3 regions of the Ideonella lacteola genome follow, and region 3 is predicted to be linked to each of the others. Evidence: riboswitches for the same ligand, from Rfam matches in the RefSeq annotation. Region 3 holds a riboswitch; each other region holds the start of a gene.
What was found. Region 3 has a riboswitch for cyclic di-GMP ahead of AACH06_RS28990 (putative bifunctional diguanylate cyclase/phosphodiesterase). Riboswitches for the same ligand answer to the same signal wherever they lie in the genome.
Positions count from the first base shown of each region.

Region 1: another riboswitch for cyclic di-GMP. It lies ahead of AACH06_RS24575 (hypothetical protein); the one in region 3 lies ahead of AACH06_RS28990 (putative bifunctional diguanylate cyclase/phosphodiesterase).
Region 2: another riboswitch for cyclic di-GMP. It lies ahead of AACH06_RS19335 (sensor histidine kinase); the one in region 3 lies ahead of AACH06_RS28990 (putative bifunctional diguanylate cyclase/phosphodiesterase).

Region 1 is NZ_JBBUTG010000024.1:7,563-17,318, forward strand. It holds gene AACH06_RS24565 (tannase/feruloyl esterase family alpha/beta hydrolase) at 1-823, shown strand, start outside; gene AACH06_RS24570 (polysialyltransferase family glycosyltransferase) at 1,618-2,754, opposite strand; cyclic di-GMP riboswitch class I at 3,023-3,109, shown strand; gene AACH06_RS24575 (hypothetical protein) at 3,166-3,384, shown strand; gene AACH06_RS24580 (methyl-accepting chemotaxis protein) at 3,715-5,595, shown strand; gene AACH06_RS24585 (transporter) at 5,666-6,676, opposite strand; gene AACH06_RS24590 (3-hydroxyacyl-CoA dehydrogenase NAD-binding domain-containing protein) at 6,808-8,907, opposite strand; gene AACH06_RS24595 (acetyl-CoA C-acetyltransferase) at 9,017-9,756, opposite strand, start outside.
Region 2 is NZ_JBBUTG010000013.1:78,403-88,158, forward strand. It holds gene AACH06_RS19305 (TatD family hydrolase) at 1-373, opposite strand, end outside; gene AACH06_RS19310 (preprotein translocase subunit YajC) at 385-882, opposite strand; gene AACH06_RS19315 (ABC transporter ATP-binding protein) at 902-1,594, opposite strand; gene AACH06_RS19320 (lipoprotein-releasing ABC transporter permease subunit) at 1,587-2,858, opposite strand; gene AACH06_RS19325 (hypothetical protein) at 3,247-3,831, opposite strand; gene AACH06_RS19330 (hypothetical protein) at 4,117-5,433, shown strand; gene AACH06_RS19335 (sensor histidine kinase) at 5,438-7,342, opposite strand; cyclic di-GMP riboswitch class I at 7,472-7,568, opposite strand; gene AACH06_RS19340 (hypothetical protein) at 7,668-8,618, shown strand; gene recJ (single-stranded-DNA-specific exonuclease RecJ) at 8,636-9,756, shown strand, end outside.
Region 3 is NZ_JBBUTG010000038.1:16,299-26,054, reverse strand. It holds gene AACH06_RS29005 (methyl-accepting chemotaxis protein) at 1-1,526, opposite strand, end outside; gene pstS (phosphate ABC transporter substrate-binding protein PstS) at 1,934-3,016, shown strand; gene AACH06_RS28995 (hypothetical protein) at 3,162-3,332, shown strand; gene AACH06_RS28990 (putative bifunctional diguanylate cyclase/phosphodiesterase) at 3,588-5,630, opposite strand; cyclic di-GMP riboswitch class I at 6,023-6,109, opposite strand; gene AACH06_RS28985 (serine hydrolase domain-containing protein) at 7,523-8,734, opposite strand; partial or broken gene AACH06_RS28980 (YnfA family protein) at 8,894-9,016, opposite strand; gene AACH06_RS28975 (ABC transporter substrate-binding protein) at 9,414-9,756, opposite strand, start outside.

The DNA of each region.
Region 1 (9,756 bases), on a different contig from region 3:
CCGAGCCTGCCAACGCGCCTTCAAGCTCAACCGCGACGTGCCCACCTGCCGCGGCGATCGCGACGGCACGTGTCTGACACGTGATCAGAAGGCCGTGATCGCCTCGATCTCGCGCGGTGCCACCACCTCCAGCGGCGAGCGCTTCTACGCGCCCTTCCCCTACGACGCAGGCATCGGCGGCAGCGGCACCGCCTTCTGGGAATTCACCGCTCCGCTGGCGCTCGATTCCGGTGCGGTCGGTGTCATCTTCAAGGTACCCCCGAGCACCGACGCGCTCACCGACGGCCCAGGCTTCTCGCTCGGGCTGGATATCGACCAAACGCTCGCCGAGCTCAACGCCACCAACGACACCTACGGCGAGTCAGCGATGTCGTTCATGACACCGCCGGCCGATGACGATCTGTCGGACGTGCACCGCCGCGGCGGCAAGGTCATCGTCTACCACGGGGTCAGCGACCCGATCTTCTCGGTGAAGGACACCGTGACCTGGTACCGCGGCCTGCTGCGCCACAGCGCCGGCAAGCCTTCGGATGTCGCGCGGCTCTACCCCATCCCAGGCATGGGCCATTGCGCCGGCGGCCCATCAACCGACCAGGTCGATTTCCTCTCACCGCTGGTGGCGTGGGTGGAACAGGGCATCGCCCCGCAGTCGCTCGTGGCCAGCGCGCGCGGCCCCGGCAACCTCGGCGGCGTCAATGCGGATGTGCCGGCCAACTGGGCGGCTGATCGCACGCGCCCACTGTGCCCGTACCCGCAGGTGGCCCGGTACGCAGGAACGGGCGACGTAGAGCGAGCGCAGAACTGGGTCTGCACAAGCGACTGACCCCTGGCTCCGCACCGACCAACCAAGCCTCGCGAAGATCGTTCACCGGCAGCGCGGGGCTCCAGCGGCCATGGGCCAGCTCTTTGAGTCGAACCCTGAAGCCATACCGCCAGGGATCAAACAGGTCGTGCACCCGCGGAGCACCGTGGAACTTCACCACGGTGCTCGCCTGCAGCGCCCGGCGGGCTTCAAGCGGGCGACGGCGTGCAAGCCGCATCAGCCTTTTGAAGCTTTCGACCGTGCCGGAAGAAAACGTGCCAAGCTGCGCGGCCAGGCCGTGGGCGGCGGCAGCTGCATTGATGAAGTCCTGGTCGCCCGGTACACGCTGCGGGTAGTGTTCCCCCCGTGCGAACGATTCATAGATCGCGGTGAGTGCGCCGCGACGAATCCCCATCACGCTGGAATTGAGCCCTTCGTGGTGCCAATCCCGGACGGCGATCAAAGAGTGCGACGTTCCTGCGGCCTCGGCGAGAAGGTGAGACATCCCCGCCCGTATGACCAGCGTCAGGTCGAGATAGAGAAATCGATCGAACTCCACATAGTCGGGATTGAAGAGACCCAGCTTCAGCGTCGTGGGGCGCATGCCGTCTCTGCGCAACTCATTCCACCCGTCGCAACGACGCTGTTCGATCGAGTGATCCAAGGCGCGCGGCCGGTCGGTATAGCAATAGAGCCGAAGCGGCACGGGACAGTGGCGCGCCAGCATGGCGTGCAGACGCGTGACATAGAGATCGGCAAGACCGCCCATCTCGCCCACGGCCATGCACACCACCGGCAGTCTGGTCTGACACGCCTCAGTGTTCGCCATCTATCTCGACTCCCGCAGCCACGAACGCGCGATACATCGCAACGCGTTCCTCATGCGATTTGAACCGGACGCAGTTCCAGCCGAACGAGCGAACCGTCGTCTGGGCGCCGTACATCTGGCGCGCCAACACCAGCACCGTCGATCGAACGCCGACGACGGCGTCGAAATGCTCTCCCGGAAGCCACGATTCCAGCGGCACATCCAGCTCCACCACCTGATCGCCGAGCATCGACAGTTCCCGATGCTGGTCCTTGGGATGCGCCTTGTAGATCACCTCATCGATGCCGCTGGCATGCAACCACTGGCGCAGCGTCTGAGACACCTTGGGCAAGTCGCTCGCGGCCAGAAGACCGGCGCCCACCAGCGGTTGTCCCACCACCAGCGCCCGCTTCGGTCTGTTCTCTGATGGGCGGCACGGCAAGGTCGATCGGCCGGCGGCCATGGGCGGGGGACGCAGTGTCACCACCTTGTGCGCCGGGTAGTCATGCGGCAGGCCAGGCAGCACATAGATCCGGTCGCAGAACGGCGCCTCGCTGCCGATCCGATCGCCGCTGAATCGGCTGTAGCGAAGCTCTGGCGCTATCAATTGCCGCAGCGAACGCATTCGCATCGCTGCCTGCTTGCCAGGCGACAGGGGATACCGCATCACATTGATCAAGCCATCCGGCAATATCCGGCCGCGTGTCACCTCCGCCCCCGTCAAAGCAGGCAAGGCGTTGAGGAAGTAGTTGATGGCTTCGGTGTCGAACACGGCACTGTGGATATGCAGTTCCCGAGCGGCGCCCACCGTGGCGGCCACTTGGCGGATGTTGTCGCGCAGCCGACGCAGGCGCCCAAAGGGCCCTGGCATTGGGCGATGCCGAGGCCAGGGCATGTACATCGAAGCATCCCAATGGGCGTCGCGAACAATCGACTGAATGCCTGGCTGGTACCACACGAGGACCTGCCGGGCCCCCACCTCGAAAGACTCGGCAATCTCAAGCGCAGCCAGGTACTGCAACGGGGAGGCCACGAAGTACAGCGCCACCCGATCGTGGTACCCGGCCGGCACGCTCTTTGGCGCTGCGTGCTGCGCGCCTGCCCACTGATCCGGCCCCGTCAGTGAAATCGTCGTTGCCGCCATGCTGCCGCCCCCTTGGTGCCCTGGCAACACCATAGGCGGCCGCGATGAAGCCCCAGTGACACCGAGACCAAGCCATCGGCACCGACGATGCGGCCCCCCCGCTGAACGCCATGGAGGCGACGTGACCGCAATCGCCACCGGCCATCGGGGAACGGCGTCGATCCATCGCAGGCACTGCGACACACCTTGGGGCACGACAACCCGCTTGTCACACGCCTGTCTTGTTGGCCTGAAAGCATCCGCGATGCTTCTACAAGTGAAGCCGCATCGAGCGAAATGGCAAACCCGTCGGAAGGCGGGGACGCAAAGCCACCGGACTCAGGCGCCACGGCGCAAAGTCAGCGGGGCTGCCCAACGATGGTCGTGGCGTCGCGTGAACGCTCCCATCGACACCTCCGCAGGAGAAATCTCATGCACATGGATGTCGTGCTTCGCCCAACCAAGCTGGCCAGCACCGCGCTCAGCGCGGGCATGCTCATTCCCCGTTCGCATCGGCAGTTCCTCCAACTGCTGGACGGTCGAAAGACACTGCGAGATCTGAGCGACGCGGCGCGCGACATGGGGGTCGACCACTCCGCCTTGGCCACCATGGTCAATCGGGGCCTCATCTCATGGACGCCAACTTCTTAGGGCCTGTTCACTCTACGGCGCCCTGATGCGCCGTGTGAACACGCCCTGGCCCTGTGGGTTGGCGTCGCCCGATGCTGTCGCGTGAAGGGTTCTGCGGTCGCGGCCCCGATGTCCTCGATGCCCCGCCGCGAATTGCGACAGTTTTGTGACATTGCAGCTGTCAACAACGCCTCGAATCGCCCTCCATTCCAGCTGAAACCGGTTCCGGGCCATTCCGATACTGAGGCGAGCTGAGATGTCGGCGCATGCCCGCAGGACACGCCAGCCATGCAACCTCCGTCTCGGTCCCTCGTCAGGTATGCCATGTCCGGTCACCACACCCCACGCACCATGAGTGTTCGTCATCGACTCCTCGTCATGGCAGGGCTTTGCTTCTTGCTGGCGGCGGTCCCCACCGCCTTCGTGGTGGCCGATACGTTCGATCGCATGGAGCGGGTGACCCGTGAACGCAACGCGCTGGACCTTCAGCGCCACTGGCAGGTGGCCCTCAATGCCCTTCAAGACCATCGGCTGGAAGCTACGGCCTCGAACGTCAACGCCGACGCGCGGCCGCGGCGCGTGCGGGCCGCGGAACGCTGGGCTGCAGCCGTCGACGTACTTCACGCGCGCCATGAACAGCAGAATCTGCCCAACGAGGACCTCGCCCTCTTGGTCGGCGAGTTCAGAAAGCTGACTCCATCGGAGGGCCGGAAGGCGACGGCCGGCCAGTTGCTGGTCGGGCATGCGCAGGTGGCGGGCCGCATCTTCGACCAGATCGAGTCGCTCAGCGCATCGACCGGGCTGGCGAACGACAACCACACCGCATCTTTCTACCTGATCCGGGCGGGCACCGATGCCGCGCCCCGAGTGGGTGATGCGCTGTCTGAACTCAGCTCTGTGGCCGCCGCCGTGGCGGTCGACGACATCGCCCTGGTGTCGGGTGCTGCATCGCGCTATCGCTCTGGCGCAGACGACATGCGACGCTACCTGACGTTGGCGATGGGAGCGGATGTCGCCCTCACCGACCAGCTGACGCCGGTACTCGCCCAACTCGCTGCGCAGCGGGACAAGGTCGAATCGATGCTGGCCGCCGCCGCGTCGGACGTGAACTACCCGCTCGACCAGATGAGCAAGACACTGGCCGAAGCGTCGCGGCTTCAGTCGAACCTGTCGGACCAAGCCATGAACCTGGTTCGACTTGACCTCGAAAGCCGGCGTGACGCCCTCCGGTGGCGCACCGGCACCATCGCACTCGCCCTCATCGTCGGGTGGGCTGGTATTGGCCTGTTGTTGTGGCGAACGATCCGCCACATCGTCAGTCCGGTCATGCAGGTCGTCCAGGCGACCGAGCGCATCGCCCAAGGTGATCTGACGTGCCCCATCCCGGCAGACAGGGGCGACGAGTTCGGTCGCATCCTCGGCTCCGTCGATCAAATGCAGACGCGCCTGCGCGCCTTGGTGACGCAGATTCACGCGACATCGGCCCACATCACGCATGCGTCGGCAGAAATTGCATCGGGCAACAGTGATCTCAGCCAGCGCACCGAAAGCACCGCGTCCAGCCTGCAGGCCACCAGCGGCGACATGGCGCGCTGCACCGAAGCCGCACGTTTCAGCGCCGGGGTGGCGACTGAGGCGAACGGCCTCGTGCTGGGGGCAGCCCAGGCGGCCTCGGACGGCGAACGCGTCGTCACCCACGTGGTGGCCACCATGCGCGATATCCAGGCCAGCTCCCAACGCATTGCCGAGATCACGACGGTCATCGACGGTATCGCATTCCAGACGAATCTGCTCGCTTTGAATGCCGCGGTCGAGGCAGCCCGCGCTGGCGAGCATGGCCGCGGGTTCGCCGTCGTCGCCACGGAAGTCAGAGGCTTGGCGCAACGCTCGGCCCAGGCCGCGAAAGAAATCAAGGCCCTCATCGGCTCTTCGGTCGAGCGGATCGACGAAGGCAGCCGCCTCGCGAGCCGCGCGGGGCAATCGATGCAGGACATTGAGCGGCGCATCAGGGTCGCCACCACCAAGATGGCCGAAGTGGCCCAGATCACCGAGCGTCAACAGACCGACCTGGATCAGGTCAAGGCATCACTCGCAACACTGGACACGCTCACCCAGCAGAACGCGGCCCTTGTCGAGCAATCCGCCGCCGCAGCTGAATCGCTGAGGGATCAATCCGATCGGATGCACGAGCTCGTGGGTTCGTTCCAGGTGGACGGAGCCGCGAGCCCCTGATGCACGCTGGATGGCGACACCCTGCCGCGCGTAGCGGCCCTGGAAGGGCCGCCTGGCTCGCGTGTCGGCATCACTCCCGACGGCGCCGGAAGGCCCACCACCCCGCCACCGCGGTGAACAGCGCCACCAGCACCAAGATCACCAAAAAGCCATGCGGTGCATCGGACAGCGGGATGCCGCCGACGTTCATCCCGAAGAAGCCGGCGGTGATGTTGATGGGCAGCGCCAGAACGGTCACCATGGTCAGCGTGAAGAGGCTGCGATTCGTTTGCTCGCTCACCTGGGCGGCGATTTCTTCCTGCAGCAACTTGATGCGCTCCTGCAAGGCGGCCAGATCCCTCAAGACCAGCGAAAACTCCTCGGTCGATTGCCGGAGTTCATCCAAGTCGTGGGCCTCCGTCCACGGCGGCGGCTGACGCAGCAAGCGGAACAGGGCGCCAGGCTCGGGTGCCAACAGACGCTGAAGCCTGACCAGCAATCGGCGGATCTTGCCCAGTTCCGAACGCTGCTGCGCCAGCCGCCCCGACAGCAGGCGGTCTTCGATGGAGTCCACCCTCACGGTGGCCTCGCGGACGATGCGCGTCAGCACGTCGCCCTGGTCGCGCATCAGGTGATTGAGCAGATCGACCGTCGAGCCGAATCGATCGCCCCGTTTGACCGCCTGACGAAGTCGGTCGATCGACCTCAGCGGGTGCGTGCGTGCGCTGACGACGAGTCGATCGCTGACACTCACCCACAGCGTGGCGATGTCGGACGGATCGAAGCTGAAGTCGTACGCCACATCGTTGACCACGGCGATCAAGTGATCGTCCGCGATTTCGATGCGGGTCGACCGGGAGCCTTGGCGAAGTGCCTCAAAGTACTCTTCGGGCAGCTGCAGGTTCTGCTGCATCCATGGCAGCGCAGACGCGTCCGTCAAGTCGAAGTGAAGCCAAGTGAATTCGGCCGTGCCGCTTCGGGTTTCCGTGGCGCCGAATTGCTGGGTCGCCTCCGCCGAGTCCAGCGGCTGGCCCACTCCGTCGGCAGTGAACGTGTAGCCACAGATCAGGCCGTGCTTTTGCGCGCCGTAGGGGATGGACATGCTCGTTGCCATCGGAGGATGGTACGTGCTGTAGACGACATCCCGCCCGACCATCGCAACCCAATCGGCACCCGACGGCCTACCGTCCCCACATCACGATGGTCCAGCAATGCCCGTGGCCGGGCCGGCCTCTACGCCCCGCCCTGATCAAAGAAGATGCCGCGCCGCGCCAGATCAACGATGTTGGCCGCGGGCTTGAAGCGTTTGCCATGGGCCTGCGCCAGCTGGCGCGAGCGCTGCACGAAGTGCGCCGGACCGATGGTGTTGATGAACTGCAGCGCGCCACCGAAGAACGGGGCAAAGCCCCAGCCCAGGATGGAGCCCACGTTGCCATCGGCCACCGAACGCAGCACGCCCTCTTCCAGGCAGCGCGCGGCTTCGTTGGCCTGCGCGTAGAGCAGACGCTCGATGATCTCCTGTTGATCCGGCTGCTCATCGGCCAGCGGGAACAGATCCTGAAGGCCAGGCCACAGCCGCTTCTCGCCTTGGCCGTCTTCCGGCCAGTCGTAGAAGCCCCGGCCCGCCTTCTTGCCGATGCGGCCCATCTCGCACATCTGCCTCAGCACCGGCTCACCCGGGTGTGCCTCGTAGCGCTGGCCCGCCGCGGCCATGTCCTTTCGGGTCTGGTCGGCCACATGCACGCCGAGCGACAGGCTGACCTCGTCTTGCAGCGCCAACGGCGGCATCGGCATGCCGGCCTGCAGGCCCGCCACCTCGATGCTGCGGGGGTGAACCCCCTCTTTCAGCATGGCCAACCCTTCCATCACATAGGTGGCAAAAACCCGGCTGGTGTAGAAGCCCCGGCTGTCGTTGACGACGATCGGCGTCTGGCCGATCTGCTGAACGAAGTCGAACCCCTTGGCCAGCGTCTCATCGCTGGTCTGCTCGCCCACGATGATCTCGACCAACGGCATCTTGTCGACCGGCGAGAAGAAGTGCAGGCCGATGAAGCGGTCGGGCCGGGCGCTCGCCTTGGCCAGGCCGGTGATCGGCAGCGTGGAGGTGTTGGAGGCGAACACCGCATCGGCCGCCAACTGCGCTTCGGCCAGCTGGGTGACCTGGGCTTTCACCTCGCGGTCTTCGAACACCGCCTCGATCACCAACTGGCAATCGGCGAGTGCGGCGTAGTCTGTGGTGGCCTGGATGCGCGCCAGTTGGGCCTCGCGCTGCTCCGGCGAGCGGTAGCCCTTCTTGACGGCCTTGTCGAGAACGCCCTGGCTGTAGGCCTTTCCCTTGTCGGCCAGGGCTTGGGTGGTGTCCAGCAGCACGACCTCCACGCCCGCCTTGGCGGCCACATAGGCGATGCCCGCGCCCATCATCCCGGCGCCCAGGATGCCGAGCTTGTTCACCTTCGAGACTGGCACACCCTGGGGCCGCGATGCGCCCTTCTTGATCGCATTGAGCTGGTACCAGAGCGTGCCGATGAGGTTGCGGCTTTCCGGGCTCACCACGCATGCGGCGAAGTAGCGGCTCTCGATCTGCAAGGCCGTGTCGAAATCGACCAACCCGCCTTCGAACACGCTGCTCATGATGTGCGTGATGGCCGGGTAGTTGCCCCAGCTCTTGGCACTGGCCATCGAAGGCGCGATGGCCATCAGCTGGGCGGTGGCCGGCGAGCGCGAATCGCCCCCGGGGTAGCAGAACTTGGGCGCATCCCACGGCTGCTGCGGTTTCGGATGGGCTGCGATCCAGGCGCGAGCTTGGGCCAGCATGTCCTCGGGCGTCTTGGCCAGGGCCTGCACCAGGCCGCTGCTCAGGGCCTGCGCGGCACGCACCTCGGTGCCCTCACCCATCCACTGCAGCGCCTGCTGCATGCCCACCAAGCGCGGCAAGCGCTGGGTGCCACCACCCCCGGGCAGAAGGCCGAGCTTCACCTCAGGCAGGCCCAGGCAAGCCTTGCCATCGTCGAGCACGATGCGGTGGTGGCAGGCCATGGCGATCTCCAAGCCACCGCCCAGGCAGCGGCCATGGATTGCGGCGACAACCGGCTTGCCGGCCTGCTCCAGCCGGCGCAGCCACGACTTGAAATGCATCGAGGCCTCGAACCCCTGCTCGGCCGTCTCCAGCGCCCAAAGCTGGTCGACGTCGGCACCTGCGAAAAAGTCCTTCTTGCCCGAGGCGAGGATCAGGCCGGTGATCGATGCATTGCTTTCCAGTGCCTCCACCAGCGCGGCGAGTGCGCCGGCCATCTCGGCATCGATCACGTTCATCGGCTTGCCGGCCAGGTCCATCGTGGCCAACACGACGCCATCGGCGCCTTGGTCAATCTTGATTGCGCTCACGTTCTGTCTTCTCCGAGAGTCCGGCCCGCTGGTGCACCAGCGTGGCCCGGCGCGGTGCTCATGCGCAGCGCTCGATGATGGTGGCGATGCCCATGCCGCCGCCCACGCACAAGGTGGCGCAGCCGGTGCTGAGCTGGCGGCGCTCCAGCTCATCGAGCATCGTGCCGAGGATGATGCAGCCGGTGGCGCCCAGCGGGTGCCCCAGGGCGATGGCGCCGCCGTTGACATTGACCCGCTCCAGGTCGATCTGCAGCTCGCGGGCGCACTTCAGTGGCACCGATGCGAAAGCCTCGTTGATCTCCCACAGGTCGATGTCAGCGGCCTGCATGCCCGCCTTGCGCAGCGCCTTCTGGCAGGCAGGCGCCGGGCCGGTGAGCATGATGGTGGGCTCGGAGCCGATCACCGCCATGCTGCGGATGCGGGCCCGCGCCCGCAGCCCGGCACGCTGACCGGCCTCGGCCGATCCGATCAGCATCAGCGCGGCCCCGTCCACGATGCCGGACGAGTTGCCGGCATGGTGAACATGATCGATGCGCTCGACCGTCGTGTACTTGCGCAGCGCGGTGGCATCGAAGCCCATCTGGCCCATCATCGCGAAGCTGGGTTGCAGCTTCGCCAGCCCATCCAGCGTGGTACCGGCGCGGATGGTCTCGTCTTCTGCCAGCAGGGGCAGGCCCGCGATGTCGGACACCGGCACGATCGACTTCTTGAAGTAGCCCTTCTGGCGCGCCACCGCGGCGCGCTGGTGCGAACGCACCGCGAAGGCATCGACATCGGCGCGACCCCAGCCTTCGATCG
Region 2 (9,756 bases), on a different contig from region 3:
CGGCCTCTCGAGCTAGGCGAAGCTGGGCGGCGTAGAAGCGCTGCATTCGATCCCGGTCCAGACCGGTGACGAAAAAGTCCAGCCCGATCTCGCCAACCGCCACCAGGCGCGGATCATCACGCCAGCGTTGGAGCGCTTGGTGCAGCTGGTCCAGGTCGTGGTCGGCTGCCCGGTCGACGTACAGCGGATGGATGCCCAGCGCATAGCTCAAGCCGTGGCGGTGGGCCAGAGCGCGCACCGCCTCGAAGTGCCTGGCCTCGACCGCCGGCAACACCTGCATCGTCACGCCGGCCCGCTGCGCACGCTGCACCACCGCATCACGATCAGCGTCGAACTCGGCGGCGTCGAGATGGCAGTGCGTATCGATCCACATCATGCACAGGCTCAGGCGGGCCCACCACCTTGGCGTTGTCGCGCCCCACCACCGCCACCGCCACGGCCGCCTTCGCCGGCCCCTTCACCGCGCCACGGCCGTGGGGAACGGCCTGGCCCCGCATGCGGCAGCGACAGCGTCTCGGGAATCGGATCCAAGCCCAGCTGGTTGCGCAAATCGGCGCGGAGCTCCTCGATCAAGGGCTGGTACTCGACGGTCTCGCCGCGGATCAACGCCTGCACGCATGGCGCCGCCATTTCGACCTGCTTGATCGTGCCGAACAGCACCACATCGGCCAACGCCTCTTCCAGCTGAGCCCGGTGTTCGCCTGTGGCCGGCGTGAACGAGCCCGCCAGCGAGCGATACGCCACCACCATGTACTTCAGCCGCTCCGCCTCCTGGCGGTTCTCTCGCTGGCGCTTGTGTCGCACGCGCATCAGCACGTACATGCGGATGGCCAGCAGCACCACCGCCACGATGACCGGCACGACGATCGCCAGGGGGTTCATCTCCGAGAACCGCACCATCTCAGGCGACCGTCAGGCGTCCGGCATCCAGGCGCACTTGTCGATCGCAGCGCGCGGCCAGCGACGGGTCGTGGGTCACCAGCACAAAGGCCAGCCCCCGTTCACGCGCCCGGCCCAGCATCATGGCGAAGACCCGATCGGCGGTATCTCGATCCAGGTTGCCCGTGGGCTCGTCGGCCAGCACACACGCCGGGTCCGCCACCAGCGCCCGCGCCAGTGCCACGCGCTGCCGCTCGCCGCCAGACAACTCACCTGGCCGATGCAGCACCCGCTCAGCGAGGCCCACCTCGGCCAGGGCCGCGCGGGCCCGCTCGTGTGCCTGAGGCACGGACAAGCGGCGGATGCGCAAGGGCATCGCCACGTTGTCCAGCGCGCTGAACTCAGGCAGCAGGTGGTGGAACTGGTAGACGAAGCCCAAATGCTGGTTGCGCCAACGGCCCTGCTCCGCGGCATCCATCGCGTCGAGCCGCCGGCCCATCAGCGTGACGCTGCCGCTGCTGGGCGCGTCAAGAGCGCCCAGCAGGTGCAGCAAAGTGCTTTTGCCCGAACCCGATGCGCCGACGATGGCCAGCGTTTCGCCACGATTCACCACCAGGTCGACACCGTGCAGCACCCGTACATCGAGCGGGCCTTCGGTGAAGCGCTTGGTCAGGCCCTGCGCCATCAGCACAGCCGACGATGCCACGTCACTCATAGCGCAACGCCTCCGCCGGGTTGACGCGGCTGGCGCGCCAGCTGGGGTACAGCGTCGCCAGGAACGCCAGCACCAGCGAAATCAGCGCGATGGGGAGGATGTCGGCCATCTGCGGGTCGCTTGGCATGCGGTTGATCAGGTAGATGCTGCTGGGCAGGAACGCCACGCCCAGCGCCCGCTCGATGGCGGGCACGATGGTGCCGATGTTGAAGGCAATCAGCAGCCCCAGGCCGGTACCGGCCAAGGTGCCGATGATGCCCGAGGTGGCGCCTTGAACGACGAAGATGCCCATCACCGAGCGGGGGCTGGCGCCGATGGTGCGAAGAATCGCGATGTCCGCACGCTTGTCGGTCACCGTCATCACCAGCGTGGACACCAGGTTGAAGGCCGCCACCGCGACGATCAGCGTGAGGATGATGAACATCATGCGCTTTTCGATCTGGACCGCGTCGTACCAGGCGGCGTTGGTGCGCGTCCAGTCGCGCACACGCACCTGCGGCCCGAGCGCCTCGGCCAACCGCCAGCCGACCTCACGCGCCTCTTGGACGTTGGCGAGCTTCAGTTGCACCCCGGTCGGCCCCTCGGTGCGAAACAGCTTGGCGGCGTCGTCGATGTGGATCAGCGCGAGCCCGCTGTCGTACTCGTAATGACCGACGCTGAAGACCCCGGCCACGGTGAACTGCTTGAGACGGGGCTGCACGCCGGCGGGCGTCACCTGCCCGCCCGGGGTGATCAAGGTGACCGGGTCGCCCACCCTCACCCCCAACGATCGCGCGAGCTCGGTGCCCAAGACGATGCGCCACTGCCCGGGAACAAGCTGGGCGAAGGTGCCGTCGGCTTGAAGCTTGGCGGCGAGATCGGTGATCTCGCTCTCCGCAGCCGGCAGCACCCCTCGCACCACCGCACCCCGCATGTCCTCACCGCGGGCCAGCAGCGACTGCACGGCAATGAACGGCGCGGCGGCCCGAACAGCCGGGTCTTCCTTGGCCCGTTTGGCCACGGCCGACCAGTCCGGCAGCGCCTCACCCTGCGGCTGCAGGATTTCCACATGGGCCACCGCCGAGAGCATGCGGTCGCGCACCTCCTTCTGGAAGCCGTTCATCACACTCAGCACCACGATCAGGGCCATCACGCCCAACGCAATGCCGATCACGGAGACAAAAGAAATGAAGGAGATGAAACCGTTGCGACGGCCGGCACGACCGGCGCGCGTGTAGCGCCAGCCGATCTGCCATTCGTACGGCAGCGCAGAAAGAAGACTCATGGTGCCGGCATGCTACCCGGAGCGAACTGCTCCAGCTTGAACGGCGGCGCCGCGGGGCTCGCGCCGCGCGGGCGGCGCGGGCGGGCAGCCGCGACATCGCACGCCCAGGGGCCCTGGCCGAGCCCGCATCGCATGTCACCTTGGCCTCGGCCCCGGAGCCGAACGGCGACCGGCGTGGTTGGGTTGGCCGACGTCAGGAAACAGCTCCACCCATCAGACAACTCAGCGTTCAACCTGCCGACAGGCCGTCAGGGCGCACCACCGCCTCTGCCGGCCGAAGAGACCGCCCCAGAGCATGATTGATCCATCGTGCCGGGCGAAAAGAAAATATATCTACCCCGCCGGAGTATCAAAACCACCATATTCCGGCGGGAAGCAGACTTGGAAGTCAGTCTGCCTGGCCTGTCGAGAGATTATCGATCGTGAAGATCTCGTTGTTTCCCATCAGGCCCACACCGCCCCCCACCGCCGCGCCAAAATCGTACTTGAACGAGTATTCGGGGCTGCCGTCCTTGTTGGTATCGATGTCGATCGACGCCATCGTACCCGTCGTCTGCATCGTCACCCGGGCCTTCTTGAAAGCGGTGAAATCCCCCGCCATGGCGGTGAAGCAGGTTCCGGGAACGTCGATATCGCTCATGATTGTCGGCTCGAAGCAGACCACCTCGATCATGTCGCTGGCATTGGTGCGGAACTTGACCGATGCCTTGCCCACGAACAAGCCGGCATAGTGCCCCACGTCCTTGCCGGTGGCGGCGATGGTGGCCACCGCTCGGGTGTCGGCCGCTGCGGGCGTGTATTTCATATACGCCAAGCCGGCCACGAACTTGTGATTCGAGATTCGGGCGCGGTCACCGATCAGGGAAACCCATTTGGTGCCCAGATCGGTCCGGTTGAAATTATCCGAAGCTGCGAAGGCGGGGACAAGGCTGGCGCACAGAACAACACCGACGGTCAATTGAGACAGATTCATGGAGAGCTCCAACAGGGAAGTTTTTGATATGCCGCTGAATCGGGCGAAGTCAGTATTTCATTGGGGCCGTCCGCCCATCAGCCCCCACAAACTAGGGGCCTGGTTGTGGTGAAGTGACAAGGCCAGAAATTTGTGGCAAGCGACCCGCCCCAAAACCACGCTGGCGCAACAGGCCATCACGGCGCTTACCTATTGCCATATTTGGCCGCATCAGACTGGGGTAGCTTGAACCCCCTGGAGAGACGTGCTCTCCGTGGTCCATTCCGACAGCATCGTGTCGTCTTGATGCTGCCGGCATTTGCGGAGGCGGCATCGGTGGTGCAACAGATCCCACAAGAAATCACCCACGCGATCGAATCAGACGACGAACCGTCGCCCACGGCGCCCTCCAACACGTCACTGGCGGGCTTCAGCTACCTGGTCGACGTGCTCAGCCGAGCCGAAGGGGCCAGGCCACAGCGGCGCGCCGCGGCCCGGCCGCCCGGAGAAGAGGCCGACGGCGACGAAGACCCGATCGCGCAGGCCATGAGCCTGGCCAACGAGGGCCGTTTCAGTGAATCCATGGCACTGTGCGCGCGCCACCGGCCCCATTGGTTGGCCACCGCCAACGTCGAACGGCTGGGGCAGTGCGACTTCCTCATCCTGCGGGGCCACCAGAGCTCAGGGCGAGCCCGAGACGCGGTGGAGGCCGGGTTCCGCGCGCTGAACTGGTTCGAGTTCTTCGACCAGCCTCCCACCCGCCTGTACACCTGCGGCCTGCTTGCGCTGGCGCTCGCGTGTGTCGGCGATGCGCCCAAGGCGTTCGAGATCTTGAATGTCGGCAAGCGGCTGTTGCCGGCCATGGAAGCCGGCAGCCTCTACACCGCGCTGTTTTTCTCCTATTCCGGGTCGACGCTCTGGGCCTGCGGCCAGTTGCCAGAGGCTGCCGCAGCTTTCGAGCAATCGCTGCAGCACCTGGATTCCGCCAAGGAGCCCACCCGCCACCGGATCGTGATGCAGAACCTGCTGTCGACGCGGCTCCAACTGGCATTCGAGCAGCCCGACGGGTTCGATCATGCCCAGGTCCATGAGATGCTGGTGACCTACCGCGAATACGCGGAGCGTGACCGCGCTGCGGGTCATCTCGTGTCACTGGCCCGGAATGCCCAGTTCATCGGCGATGCGTATTGGCAGTTGGGGCAGTTGGAGGATGCGCGGGTCGCGCTGCTGGGCGGTATCCAGGCGGCCGAGGCGGCCAAATCCGGGCCGGACCGGGGCATGCTTCTGTGGCGCCTGGCGCGCCTCGATCGCCTGCAAAACAACCACCGCAGTGCGTCGACTGCGCTGGCGCTGTCCATCGAGCTGTTGGAGCAGAGCCAACAACTGCGAGAGCTGGCCGCAGCGCACCTGGAAGCCGCTGCACTGCACGAGGCGCGCCTGCATTGGCACGCCGCCGTGGCCTCGTTGCGCGAGCATCTGCGCATCCGCGACCGCGTGCAGAAATCAGAGGTGGAAGCACGGATGTATTCGCTGCGCGTGCAACTGGACGTCGCCCAGGAAGGCGCCGCGTTCAAAGAGACGCTGGGCCACCCGAGGCCGATGCGGAACACGCCTCAGTCGTGAAGCTTCACCACAGGCCCAGTTCGTCACACCGCGCCAGGCCGATGCTGAAGGTGCTGCCCTGGCCAGGCTGGCTCCGAACAACGATCTGCCCGCCCATCTGCGCCATCAACAGCTTGACGATCACCAGGCCCAGCCCGGTGCCTGGCACCCGCGAGTGGCGCGGCAGACGTTGAAACGGCTGGAACAGCTGCTGGATCTCGCTGGCGGACAGACCTTCGCCTTCATCGCTGAAGTCGATCCAGAGCTGATCGCCCACGGCCCGGGCTGCCACCACCAGCCTGCCACCCGCGCGGTTGTATTGGCATCCATTGCGCAGCAGGTTCACCAGCACTTGTTCCAGCCGCTTGGCGTCAGCGCGAACCCACAGCGCGTCATCCGGCCAAGCCGTTTCGATGGTGACCCCCATGGCCTCCCGCCAGGGCTCGACTTGTTTCACCGCCGACTCCCACAGCGCCGCGAGGCCCACCGGCTCGCTCTGCACACTGAACTGGCCGCTGTCGATGCGGGTCACGTCGAGCACATCGTCAACCAGCCGAAGCAAATGCTGCCCCGCTGAAACGATGTGCTGCATGCGCTCGGCAGCGCTGGCGCTCAAGGGCTCGCGCTCTTCGGTGAGCATCAACTGCGAGAACCCCAGCACAGCGTTCAGCGGTGTCCGCAATTCGTGGCTGAGACGGGAGAGGAACGCCATGCGCGCCCGGGCCGCTCGCTCGGCCGCGGCCACCTCGATGCTTCGCTGCGTGCGCTCTTCGTCTTCGCTGACATCGTGCACCACCCCCACCACACGCTGCACCCGCCCCGCGTCATTGCGCTGCTCGTAGCCCACCGTCTCCAGGTGGCGAATGTCACCGTCCGGATGCTTCACCCGGCATCGAAAGCGAAACGGCAGCGCGTCGAGACGCGCGCGATCCAGTGCCAGCCGCATCGCTGGAATGTCCTCGTCCAGCAGCGTTCTTCTCAGTTGGTGCCGTTCGAGCGAGCGGCCCCCATCACCCGCGTCCAGGCCGAACAGCGCACAGCATCGCGCGTCCAATCGGTACAGATCGTCGGCAGCTCGCCATTCGAACAGGCCGATGCCGGCCACTTCGGCCGCCATCGACCAGCGCTGGTGCGCCTCTAACCATTGGCGCCTTTGCCGCTCGTTGCGCTGCAGGGTGCGCCGAGCCGGCAAGACGACGGCCATGCCCAGCGCCAGCGTGAGGGCGACCAGCGTCAGTTGAAAGCCCCGCTGCGTGCCCCGAGAGGCGACTCCGAGCGCTTCGGAAAAGCGCGTCTCCTGTTGCAGCAGGCGGCCCTCCAACTGGTCGAGCACCACGTCCAGGCGAGCCAGCTCGGCATCGCCGAATCGCCCGCCGCGATCCAGTCGCGAACGCACGTCCTCACCCACCGCTTGCAACTCGTCGATGAGCGCGTCGCCTTCGCGCCAAGCCCGCACCGCATCGCGCAGCAAAAAGGTGTCGCCAAAGGCACGGTAGAGCCAGATCAGGCTGTCGACATCGTCGGCGTGGTTGCCACCGCGCAGCAGGCCTGCCCGGGCCCGTTCAAGGTCTGGCTCGTCGGCCTCCATGGCCCATCGCGCCTCGCGGTCGCCCAAAGGGGCATCGAGGGCCTGCTCGAAGCCCCGGTAGGCCGCCGGTGAGCCGGTCGCGGCATACAGCCGCAACTGCGCCATCGCCGCGCCTCGGCCCTTGGACCAGTGGCTTTCACCGCCGACGAAGGCGCGCACCGCCGACAGCATCTGATAGCCGCCCATGCACAGGCCGAGCAGCACGACCATGACCACGACAAAAGGCACCAGCACCCCGGCGGCGATCGGACAGCGCGCGGCCGACGGCACCGCGCTGGCCGTTCCGAGCGAAACACTCGGTCGGCGCCCGATGCCCGAAGCCTCCGCCTGCTCGAGACGCATCCGCAACTCCCTGTCGTCGTGGCAGGGCTGACCTGCGCGCCGCGGGGTCTGTGCTGCCGAAAGGGGGCCGTACGAACCGCGAGAAGGCGGTCAAGAACGTGGCACCGTTACCGGTCCACGCCTCTGGCGCATGGCAACCCCGCTGTCCGCGGCCCGCCGGGTGGCGAGCCGTGTGGATCGGTGGCTTTGCGACCCCGGCTTTCGCGCGGGTGTGCCCTGGTCATGGCTGATCTGCGGACAAATGTATCGGAATGCAAATGGATGCGCATCCCCCCTTCACGGGTGATGGCGCCGCCTCGACACAGCAGACACCGATAATTCACGGATGCACTTGGTGCTTCCCTTTGCCGCCGCCCTGTCGCCCGCCGCGGGCCAGGCCCTCTCCACCCTTCAATGGCCCCACCTGGAACGCCTGCTGGCGCGGCTGACGCCCTCGCATCGCGACGAGGGCGATGAGCTCAGCCTGAATCCGCCGCACGAACGCGTGCTGGCGCGTGCCTGGGGCTGGCCCGTGGGCGAAGACGGCCTGTTGCCGTTCGCGGCCCGGTCAGCGCGGCGTGACGGCCTGACCGTGCAGGCGGACGACCAGGGTTGGGCGTTGTTGAGCCCCGCCCACTGGCATGTGGGCACCGAGCAGATATCGCTCGCCGATCCTGCCGCACTGGGGCTGGACAACGCGCTGTCACGCCTTCTGTTCGACCAGTTGAGCCCGCTGTTTGCCGACGACGGCTGGCAGTTGCTGTGGGGCGCGCCCTCGCGCTGGTACGCGCGCCACCCCAGCCTGGCCACCCTGCCCAGCGCATCGCTCGACCGGGTGATCGGCCGCAATGTCGATCTCTGGCTCGGCAGCCACGCCGGCGCTCGCCTGGTGCGCCGCCTGCAGGCCGAAGCGCAGATGCTGCTGCATCAGCACCCCCTGAACGAAGCGCGCGAGGCCGAAGGCCTGCTGCCTGTCAATTCGTTCTGGTTGAGCGGCACCGGGGCGACGCCCGCCGAGCCGGGCACCGCGACGGACGCGGCCGTTCGGATGGACGACCGCCTGCGCGGCCCCGCGCTGGCCGAAGACTGGACGAGTTGGGCCGAGGCCTGGGCGGCACTCGACGCCGGCCCGGTTGCCGAAGCGCTGCGGCAGGCCGAAGCAGGCCAGCCCGTGCAGATCACCCTGTGCGGCGAGCGCCACGCACAGACCTTCTCGCCGGCCGAGCGCCCCTGGTGGCGCCGCGGCCTGCTGGCCCCCCGGCGCGAAGATGTCGCGCCCTGGCTCGCCCATCTCTGACCCCCGCTCTTCACACCATGGTCACACCCCGACTCACGCTGCGTGATGCGCCGCCGCGCACGGTCTTCGCACTGGAGCAAAGCGGCGTGCACCCCTTGCTCGCTCGCCTGTTTGCAGCGCGCGGCGTCAAGAGTGCCACCGAGCTGGAGGACGGCCTGGCCCAGCTGCTGCCGCCGACCCAGCTTCGCGGCAGCAGCGAGGCCGCGCAACTGCTGGCCGACGCCATCGAGCAAGGCCAGCGCATGTGCGTGGTGGCGGACTACGACTGCGACGGCGCCACCGCCTGCGCCGTGGCGCTGCGCGGCCTGGCGATGCTGGGCGCGGCCCCCGGCACGCTCAGCTACATCGTGCCGGACCGCCAGGTGCATGGCTATGGCCTCACGCCCACCATCGTCGACCTCGCCCGGGCACAACAGCCGGACGTGCTGATCACGGTCGACAACGGCATTGCCAGCCACGCGGGGGTGGCCCATGCGCGCTCCGTCGGCATGCGGGTGGTCGTCACCGACCATCACCTGCCTGCACTGGTCGATGGCGCCGTGCAGTTGCCGGAGGCCGACGTGATCGTCAACCCGAATCAGCCAGAGTGCGCGTTCGGCAGCAAGTCGCTGGCGGGTGTCGGGGTGATGTTCTACACGCTGCTCGCGCTGCGCGCCGAATTGCGCCAGCGTGGCCGCTTCGACGCCGCCAGCCAGCCGCGGCTGGACGCGCTGCTCGATCTGGTGGCGCTGGGCACGGTGGCCGATGTCGTCAAGCTCGATCCCAACAACCGGCGGCTCGTCGCGCAGGGCCTCAAGCGCATCCGCGCGGGCCGCATGCAGCCTGGCGTGGCGGCCCTCTTCGCCGCGGCCTCGCGCCGCACCGAGACCGCCTCTGCCTTCGATTTCGGCTTTGCTCTCGGCCCGCGCATCAACGCGACGGGCCGGCTGTCGGACATGACGCTGGGGATCGAGTGCCTGACCACCGACGACGCCGAGCGCGCCACCGAGCTGGCGCGCCAACTCGACGCCATCAACCGCGAACGGCGTGATGTCGAGGCCGGCATGCGCGAGCAAGCCGAGGCCTTGCTGGACAACCTGATGCCCGAAGGCACGCCGCCACCCGCCGTGGTGCTGTTCGACCCGGATTTCCACGAAGG
Region 3 (9,756 bases):
TCGGAGGCGACCACTGCAAATCCTCGGCCGTGTTCCCCAGCGCGAGCAGCTTCGACGGCGGCATTCAAGGCGAGGATGTTCGTTTGAAAGGCGATACCGTCAATGACGCCGGTTATCTCGGAGATTCGGTGCGAGCTGGTTTGAATGCCGTCCATGGTGGAGACGACCGCTGAGACGACCTGCCGACCTGCGTGCGCTGAATCGGAAGCTTGCGAAGCCAACGCATGCGCGTGTTGTGAGGCTTCGGCGCTCAATCGCGCGGCATCGTCAATTTGTTCCATGGACGCCGCAGTCTGCTGGAGACTCATCGCCGCGTTCTCGGTGCGTTGGCTGAGATCTTGGTTGCCCGTGGCGATCTCGGCAGCTCCATGGCGTATTTGGCTCGATGCCTGTTGAATTTGTTGCACCAACTCGCGCAGCCTGTCCTGCATGGTTGAAATCGCCGCAAGCACTCGACCCAATTCATCGCCCCTTGCCTGGGGAATAGGATGCGACAGGTCGCCGGCGGCAATTCTTTCTGTTACCGACACCACGGTCATCACAGGGCGGAGGATGCCTTGGACCGTGCGCCAAAGCACAGCGGCCACAGCTGCTAAGCCGCCCAGCACCAACAGACTCATCGCCAGCGCCTGCATTCGCAACGCATTCGCCCGACCCGACAGCTCTGACTCAACCGAGCCGATGACTTCGGAGGCGAGCACGGTTTGAAGCTTCGACGCGTCGCTGAGAGCTTGGCTCATCTTGTCCAGCGGATAGTTGACATCCTTGGCTGCTGCGGCAAGGGTTGCCTCCACCATTTGCTTTTGCTGGGCCGCCTGATCGAGGACGGGGGCAAACTCTCGTTCCAGACGCACGTCAAGACGCGAAGCCTGGCGAAGATTCAGCATCAGCTGGTCCATCTGGTAGGCATACCTCGAAGCCGCTGAGGACACCGCCCCAATGTCATCCACTGCGGCCGCTACTGCAATAGAGCTCAGCTCGGAGAGCGAGTCGCTGATGCGAGGCCCGATCTGTAGACCTGCGATGATCGAAAAGTAGGCCGTGGCCTCCGGATCCAACAGCAGCTGTGAGTCGGCATTGAGCTCAGCTATCTCATTGAAGACCCTGTCCGACAGGTCCCTGTGTCTTTGCAGCAGCGCCGCAAGAGCCAGGCCCTTGTTGGAGCTGGCTTGCGCCAGCTTTGCAAACGAGTCTTTGAGAGACCTGGCGGCTTCAAGTCGAGCCGTGGTTGCGTGCCTGTCTTCCAACGCCTGCAGGACGCCATCGAACGCGGCCATAGCACGTTGCGCCGCCGCCGCGCGCTGGGTTTCGGCTTCCGGCTTGGTTGCTACTGCTGCAGCGCTTTGGCGATGAGATTGGATGGATGCCACCACCTCCTGCCATGCGCGATTGGCAGGCAGAGCGGACAACTCGTTGTCGACGAAGCGGATGTCGTCCGCATAGCCAATCGCCAATTGAGATGCTGGTAATACGGCCAGCATGGCGCACATGCCCGCGACGATCATCAGGCGGGCGCGCACGCTCATGGTGCGAACGATCGGAGATGGGCTCATCGGGACAACCAGACGCCTGTTAAGAGGAAGTGTGAAGAAGCTTCTTGGCGAGTTTCGGCCGGTCAAAGATGATTCAAAGCCCAGAAAAGGGCGATTGATGTGGCATATGTCGGCAGTGGCATGTCGCAAAACTGTCACGTTCGCTGCCATCGCCGGCGCGGCATCTCTGCCGCCAGGCCCATGTGACAGACGTCATGCTTTCGATCGAAATGGGTCGGCGCCGTGCACCAAGGGGCCCACTGGCCTTCCGAAGCCTGGGGCGCCAGAGATTGCACACGTACGCGGGCTTCGTGAGTTACATACAGTGACAAGCGGTGTCGCCCTGGGAAAGAATTCGGGTTTCCACTTAGCTTGACGTCTGGCTGTTCCAGATTCCGATCATGTTGTTCCGCTCGCTGTCCCGCTCCTTTGCCGTCGTTGTCGCCTGCGCAAGCGCGCTGTGCGGCTCAGCCTCCGCACAAACCAAGGAACTGGCGGGCGCCGGTTCGTCCGCCGCAGCGCCGGTTTACAAGGTCTGGGCCGCGGAATACGCCAAAGTGCGAGGCGGCGAGTCGCTGACTTATGCGGCGGTAGGGTCGAGCGCAGGCATGGCCAAAGTTCGAAGTCGCGAAGTGGACTTTGGCGGCTCGGACATCGTCGGTTCAGCCCAGGAGCTGGAACGCGATGGGTTGGTAATGATCCCCACCGTCGTCACCGGGATCGTGCCTGTGGTCAACCTCCCGCAGGTCTCAAACGCCACGCTGAAGCTGTCGGGCGAGGTACTTGCGGCCATCTTCCTGGGCAGCGTCACGCGATGGGATGCCGACGCTATCAAGGCGCTGAACCCGGGGATGCCGTTGCCTGCCTTGCCGATCCGTCGAGTTGTACGCGAGGATGGGTCAGGCACCACATTTCACTTCACGGACTATTTGAGCCGGGTGAGTCCGGACTGGAAGACGCAGCATGGCGTTGCGAACAAGGTCCAATGGAAGGGCGAAGTGCTGGCCGCCAAGGGCAGCGCTGACGTTGCAAAGACCATTCGCTCGACAGTTGGATCGATCGGGTACATCGACTACAACTACGTGCTCGACGACGGATTGGTCGGCGTTGCGCTACGAAATGCGGACGGTCAGTTCGTTACGGCCGGGCCCGAGGGGTTTCGTGAAGCGGTGTCGCGCAGCGACTGGTACGCAAAAGGGGACTTTCTGAGCTCGATCAGCAACAGCGCTGGCGCGAGGTCGTGGCCGATCACCATGGGCACGTTTGTTGCTGTACCGCGTGTCGCCAAGCAGACGGATCGTGCTGAGCGGGCTCTGAGGTTCATCACTTGGTCCTACCTCAATGGGGACGCGTTGGCACGGGAGGCCAGGTTCGTACCGCTGCCCACTCGTGTCCAGGCCAACGCCTATCGTGAGATCTCCAAGATTACGGGCGCGGCCGGCGAGCCCCTGGGTGCCAAGGTGCTCAGCTCACTGATGAAGTGATGCGCTGGTACAGTCCGCTCGAACGGCAAAGACCTTTGCCCAGGCAGTACTGGCTTCGGAAGGACGAGTGACGATGCGACATGACCACATTGCCCATCACACGGTCCTCATGCGTACGGATGAAGGTGCACGAGCTGCCATCGGAATGATCGACCTTCCTCCGATGCATCGAAGCCTGCTCTTGCTCGTCAATGGCTTCACGCCCTTGCGGGCCCTGGCGGATCTGACCGCCAACGAGGCAGCTCTCCTAGAAGGGGCGCAGACGCTGCTGCGGGCACGCTTGGTTGAGAACGTGGCCCGCGTGGGTGTCGTATGAGACCGGTTGCCTTGATTTGAGGCAACCTGCTTCATTGCCGCTTGAATCAAGGCCTTGCAGTCGCCTCGCACCACTTGTCCACAGGCTTGTGCAACGAAACGGTGAACAAGGCCGCCGGGACAATAGGCGTATGAGGCGCATATAGATAGGAAAGTCGACGCCAGATGCCACCGCATCGGCTGCCTTCGACGTGCCGCAAGCCGGGAAGCACCTCTTCCGCTGATGCCGACCGCACTCCAATTCGGCCACGGCCTCTCAATCGTTGCCGTCATGCGTTTCGATTGTTAGCTGAGCGCCCATCGTCGCGATGAACTCGGTGACGGACATCGGCCTTCCAATGGCGAAGCCTTGTGCATAGTCGCAGCCGATCTCTCGCAGCAGGTTGACTTCAGCCGCGGTCTCCGCGCCTTCCGCCGTTACCGCTAAGCCCATGCCATGAGCCATGCGCACGATGGCAGACAGCATCTCCTGGCGACCCGCATCGCGGTCGGCACCACTGACGAAACTGCGATCAATCTTCAATTCGTTCGCAGGCAATCGGCGCAGGTAGGCCAAAGACGACTGACCGGTGCCGAAGTCGTCGATCGACACGCCCACGCCGAGATCGCGCAAGGCAGCCAGGCGACCGATGGGCTCGGTACCCGTGTCGAGCAGCCCGCTCTCGGTGATTTCGATCCGCAGCCGATCCGGGGTCAAAGAGTGCTCCGACAGAAGAGTTTGAATCATGCTGACGAAGGAGGGGTCGCGCAGATCGTAGGTCGACACATTGACTGCCAACTGAATGCTCGGAAGATGTCGAGACAAGAGTTCGGCGCACTGCGAAAGCATGCAGCGTGTCACGTCCACAATTCGCCCGGTGCTCTCGGCAAAGGGAATGAACTCGGCAGGCGGAATCCAGCCTCGCGTGGGATGACGCCATCTGACGAGTGCCTCGGCGCTGGCGATGGTGTTGCTTCGCAGGCAAAGCTTAGGTTGCAGAAACGGTACCAGTTCGCCGCGTTCGATCGCCTGCTGCAGTTCGGAGAGGAGACTCAAGTGGTCCAGCCTGGCAGCCTCAATCGACGGGCTGTATGCCGCGATGGGAGCGCGAGTCCGCTTGGCCTCGTACAGGGCTTGCTCGGCGCGGCGAATCAGTTCTGGAAGCGTCTCGCCATGCACCGAGCAGATGGCAAAACCAAGTGTCACAGCGAGATCCATGGCATGGCCGTTCCAGGTGAGGCTTTGATCCATGGCCGCCCTGTAGGCTTTGGCACGTTCGGCGGCTGTCTCATGCCCTTTGAGCGGCAAGATAGCCACGAAGGTGCCCCCACCTAGCCTGGCCGCGGTGCCGGCGGGCGCCGCGAGCGCCTGGGCACGCTTGGCCACATGCTTGATCGCTTCGTCTCCGGCGTCAAAACCCAATAACGAGTTGATTGACTTGAGGCGCTCGATGTCGAAGCAGACCAGCACGGTGCGCGACTGACCCGCGGCGGTTTCACGGACCGCCGCCGACTGCATCTCGATGAACCGGTCGCGCTGCAGCAACCCTGTCAGCGGATCGATCTCGATCAGTTCTCTGAGCGCAGCTTCTCGCTGCCTCACGGCACGCGCCAGTTGGTTAAAGGCCTGTCCTATGTCGCCGACTTCGTTTGGTGGACTCTCGGCCAACAGTTGGTCATAGTTGCCCCGGCTGAGTTGACGCGCCGCCCGTGCGACCGCTCTGAGGGGCTTTGCGACACCCCGATAGACCCAAATCGTCAGCGCGAGCGCGAGAAGCCCGCCGACACTCCCCAGGCCCAGTAGAACGGTGCGATCGCGGGCGAGCATTTGATCGAGCTCCGAAAGCCGCTCACTGAGCCGGTCCCTCTCGGTTTCATCGAGGTTCTGGGTCGCGGAGATCAGCATCGACAGTTCAACGTCAACGCGGTCGATGATGGACAGCTTGGCGGCCACGTGGTCGTCCGCTTCAATCAGCTCGGCCGTTTCACGGTACGCGCTGCGATACCGCTGCAGACAGTCCAGCATCAGCGAAAACCCAGGATGTCGATCACCGCGCTCCAAGAGTCGGGCGAGCAGTGCCATCGAACTGTCCAGGCGTCGATGAGCGGCATCGATCTCTGCGTAGACTTGGGGGCGTAGCTCCCGAGGTGCGGCGAGCAGAACGATGAGCTTGCGCGCTCCGTCGTTTGCCTCTTCGTTGACGTTCGAAGTCAGCCACAGCCGCTCGAGATCGGCTGAGCGTAGCGCCGCGATCGTGGCTGACATTTGGCGCACGTGATGCAACGCGAGGCCGGCTGAGGCAACCAGCAGCGCAAACATGACCGTCACCGACAGTGTGAGCCGTCGTGAGAGACTGGGCCTGACCCTCAGCATGGCTCAGGCCGTCATGCACCTGAAGCCACTGCCGCGCATTTGCTGGGCGCAACGGCGAAACCAGCCGAGCCTATGGGCTTGGGTGGTTGCCACGGGAGTGCCCGTGTCTGGCGCGCTTGGCAACCCAACGTGCCGGCGCCCGGCGCATCCCCCATACCGAAGATCGGAGCCAGCGCAGCGGACGCAACCAAGGCCACGCTGATGCCGAGGAGGGTCCACGGCGATATGTCCGTCCCCTGTCGTTCCCTGCGACCGGGCACTTGAACCAAACAGCGGATCACGGCTAACCTCGCATTCTGTGAGATGCAAAGGTTGCTGTTCAACTGGGTTCAACCTTGTTGAGTAGCCCCGCTAGCTTGGCGCTCTGCGCTGTAGCCCGGTAGCTTTGCGTCGCCGACTTTCGCGCGGCTTTGCCCTTCGCAGATGTGTCCGGCCGGCGATTGCCGGCACCTAGAGTTACTGTCGCTGCCGCAGATGACGAATCTGTGACCTCGCGCCACAGCTGAGGCGGCGCGCGTGCATTCGCTCACGGCCCCGTATGAAACGCAAGAGCACCGCAGGCAACCATATACCTGTTGAACTCAGCTCTGCATGCCAACACCGCCCGCCAAGCGGCACAGTAATCTAGCGATCCGAGGGCTGACGCGCAGAGGGTATCGAAAAGGGTCATCTTCGATGACGAAGATCGTCGGGTGAAGCTGGGATCAAGGTTTCCGGGCCCCAGATTGGTGTGCGATCCAGGCGATAGCTGCCATGTGCCCGGCAGAGACGGCCTCGGCTTCTGTGGCGAAGTCATCGAAGTCGGGCCATACCTCCTCGACCTGTCCATCGCTTTGCCGGGTCAGCCGCGCGCACGCAACGAACCGGCCAGCGGGCATTGGCTGGGGCGTTGGGTCGATGTCGTAGCCGCCAAAGGTCTGTTTGCTCGCCACGGGTCCGCTCCATAGGCCTAACTTGGGAACGTAAGCCTGCCCGATCTGAGTCAGCCCGACAACGCCTGTTGGCGGTGGGGCGGCGCCAGAGTGTCTTTTCAGTTGATTCGCAACTCGCTAATATGACAAAGTGATGACAGTTAGCACATCGTGACATGCTTACAGCGAGCTTGCCCACACGCGCAGAAATTTTCGAGGACTCAGCCGTTTACCAGCGTACGACACGAGGTCAGCGCGCGCTTTTGGCCAGCCGCGCGAGGAGCGACACGGTAGACACGCGTCTACTGGCACGATTCAACGGCTATACCGACCTGAGGCGCCTGATTGACTTGTCGCCTGAGTCTGCTGTCGAGATCGTGGCCGCCATTGAGGGACTACTTCGGGATGGCCTCATCGAGCCGGTGAAATCCGAGCACAGGTAGTAGCCCAGTCATAGGTACAGCGGGCAGCCTTCGTCGGCATTGTCTTGGCGCGTATTCCGAGTGTCCATGAGCACCCGTTCCGGTTCGAACTGATCAGCCGCATCAATGGCTTCCTGTCAGTCGTACCGGCAAGCTGCGCATAGTGCCTCGTCCATCTCGACGCAAGCCCGACCTAGCTCCGTCTACAGGCGCTGACTGCACGGGATAGGGTTTGCAAGTGCGGGAGCCTGCGTTGATGCAGCGTCACGGCATCCCGCCCAGCGTTGTCTACGATAGGAAGAACCATCTACGGTCGTCGTTCGCTTGGGCGCAACGCCCCTTCGCGCCGGCCGCACACCACCTTGTTTGACCAGCGGCTTCGCGTACTTACAGACCGACAAGGAAACGCTGGATTTGGACAGCCACCAAGTGGTGGGTTGACGCCGCAGTCGCACCTGCAGATTGGGTTGGACGAGGACGCGCTATGTCGCCCGGACAGTCACACCTAGTGGTTTGAGACGAAGTTGTCCCGCCCAGGCACGCACGAGTCGGCGAGACTGCTCTCGCCCTTGCACTTAGTAAAGCTGGCAGATTTTCGGGCGACGTGAGTCGCGACTCGCGCGAACAACTCTTCCGAAGGGCGACTATTGCCTGGCTCGGGCTGATTGTATCGACCGGCGACGACGACGACCACGAGATCAAGACTCGGGACCACGTACAGACGCTGGCCGCCGTTTCCAAAGGCACCTGCCCAGTCCAGCAGCCGGCCCTCTGCCTCAATTCTGCCTGTACGCCACTGGTAGCCATAGCCCCAGTTTCGCTCCGCAGGCAAATGGCTCGCCAAGGCGTCGCGCAGGTACGCGCCGGAGACGATCTGCCGGCCCGCCCACCGGCCCCCATTGAGCACCAGCCGTCCAATCTTTGCCAGATCGGCTGGCCTCAGCCGCATACCCGCATGAGCCATCACTTGCTTGCTCCGACCGGCGCGCCACTCGAGTGCAGATATACCGAGAGGTTCGAAAAGCGCTTGACGGGCAAATTCCACGAGGGACATTCCGGTGGCTGCTTCGACTATCGCAGAAAGCAGCACCGTACAGCCACTGTTGTAGCGATACTCGGTGCCTGGCGGCCGCCCAACATCGCGGCTCAGTACGTACCCAACCATGTCGTTCGACAGTTCCATTCGAGTCTCGTCGCTGAACAGGGAGACCGCAGCGGACTCCGACCACTGAAGCCCCGCGCTCATCGTAAGCAAGTGGCGGACCGTCAGGCGACGTTTTTGCTGAGTGAATAGCGCGTCTCGATCTGGCAACAGTTGGTGCAACGGGGTGTCCAGCGATGGAATCAAGCCGCGATCGAGCGCGATTCCGACCAGCAGACTCACCACGCTTTTGCTGATCGATCTCATGTCGTGCAAGGTCAGCGCGTCAAACGTCTGCCTGTGAGACCACCAGTCTCCAAGCGGCTGGTCATCGGCTGCAAAATACCGCTGCAAGACAATGGCACCGCCATACTCAATCACGACACCGTGCAGTGAGCTCGCTTCGGCATCTGTAGAGGTGATCAAGCAGTCCCAGCCCAATGACAGGCTCACGCCGGAATCTTCCGCGCCCCCAGAACAGCCTTCGCCAGCAGCGCAGACGGTAGAGGCGAACGCCACAAATATTGCGACAGCGCCGCGACGCCAGTTGTGCATGCTCATGTTGGAGCGCGTCATTTCCTCCATTACTTCATCTTACGTCCTCGTGGAGCCCGGCAAGCCGCTTCTTAGGAGGATTCGCACCGAACCCGACTCACCATCGTTTCTTGAGACACGATCATTGAGATCAAGCGGTCAAGAAGGCGCACCTTCGGTCGGTCAACGCGCGCAGGTTGGCAGAGGGGTGCCGGCCGGAACCAGCAGCAGCGCGGGCCGCCCTGGTTTGAGCCACCGGTAAGGCAGGTAGCACCCGACGATTTCGGCCACCGTCGTAGAGACGAACAAGAGCAGCGTTTCCATCACTCAATTCTGCCGAGCGAATGAGCGCTTCCTTCTTGGGGAGCCGATCCGTCGCGGCAAGGCAAAAGTTGCGGCGGCGAAATTGGTTATCCACAGGTCCAGAGAAGTTCACGTCGGGGCGCACTGCGCATGACCGCCGGTCCGGTTGAGCACGGCGCCGAACGCAATGTTCAAGAAGGCCGGAATCCGCAACTTTGGGTTGTCATGATCGCTTCCTCGCATCCGTGCGTCCTTTTGACTAGCTCGGTGCCGGGTTGGGAACCGAAAGCCCGAGCGTTCCACAGACCTCTCAAGACCTGCCATTCGGTGGGTCTTTTTTTGGCCCGGCGCAGGTTTCCATCTGGTCGAACAACAACTCCCGGGGGACGGATGAGATCGGACGCAAATACTCCACCGACTATTTGTAATAGCCCGCCTTGCGCATTTCTCGATCGGCCGCTTCTTGCGAGGCCTTCAAGGCGTCATCCACAGTCGCTTTGCCTGAAAGCGCCGCGCTCATCTGCTGGCCCACCGCAATGCCGATCGAAGCGAATTCGGGTATTGCCGCAAATTGAACACCCGAGTACGGGCTCTTGGGCAGAGTCGCATCGTTCGGATTGGCACTGAGCATCGCGCGCTGCTCGGCTGCCGCGAACTTCGCCGCCTGGCGGAACTCGCGCGTCAGGTAGGTCGATTTGCGGGTGCCCGTCGGCACGGCAGCCCAGCCTTCCTCCTTCGCGACCAGCTTGATGTAATCCTTG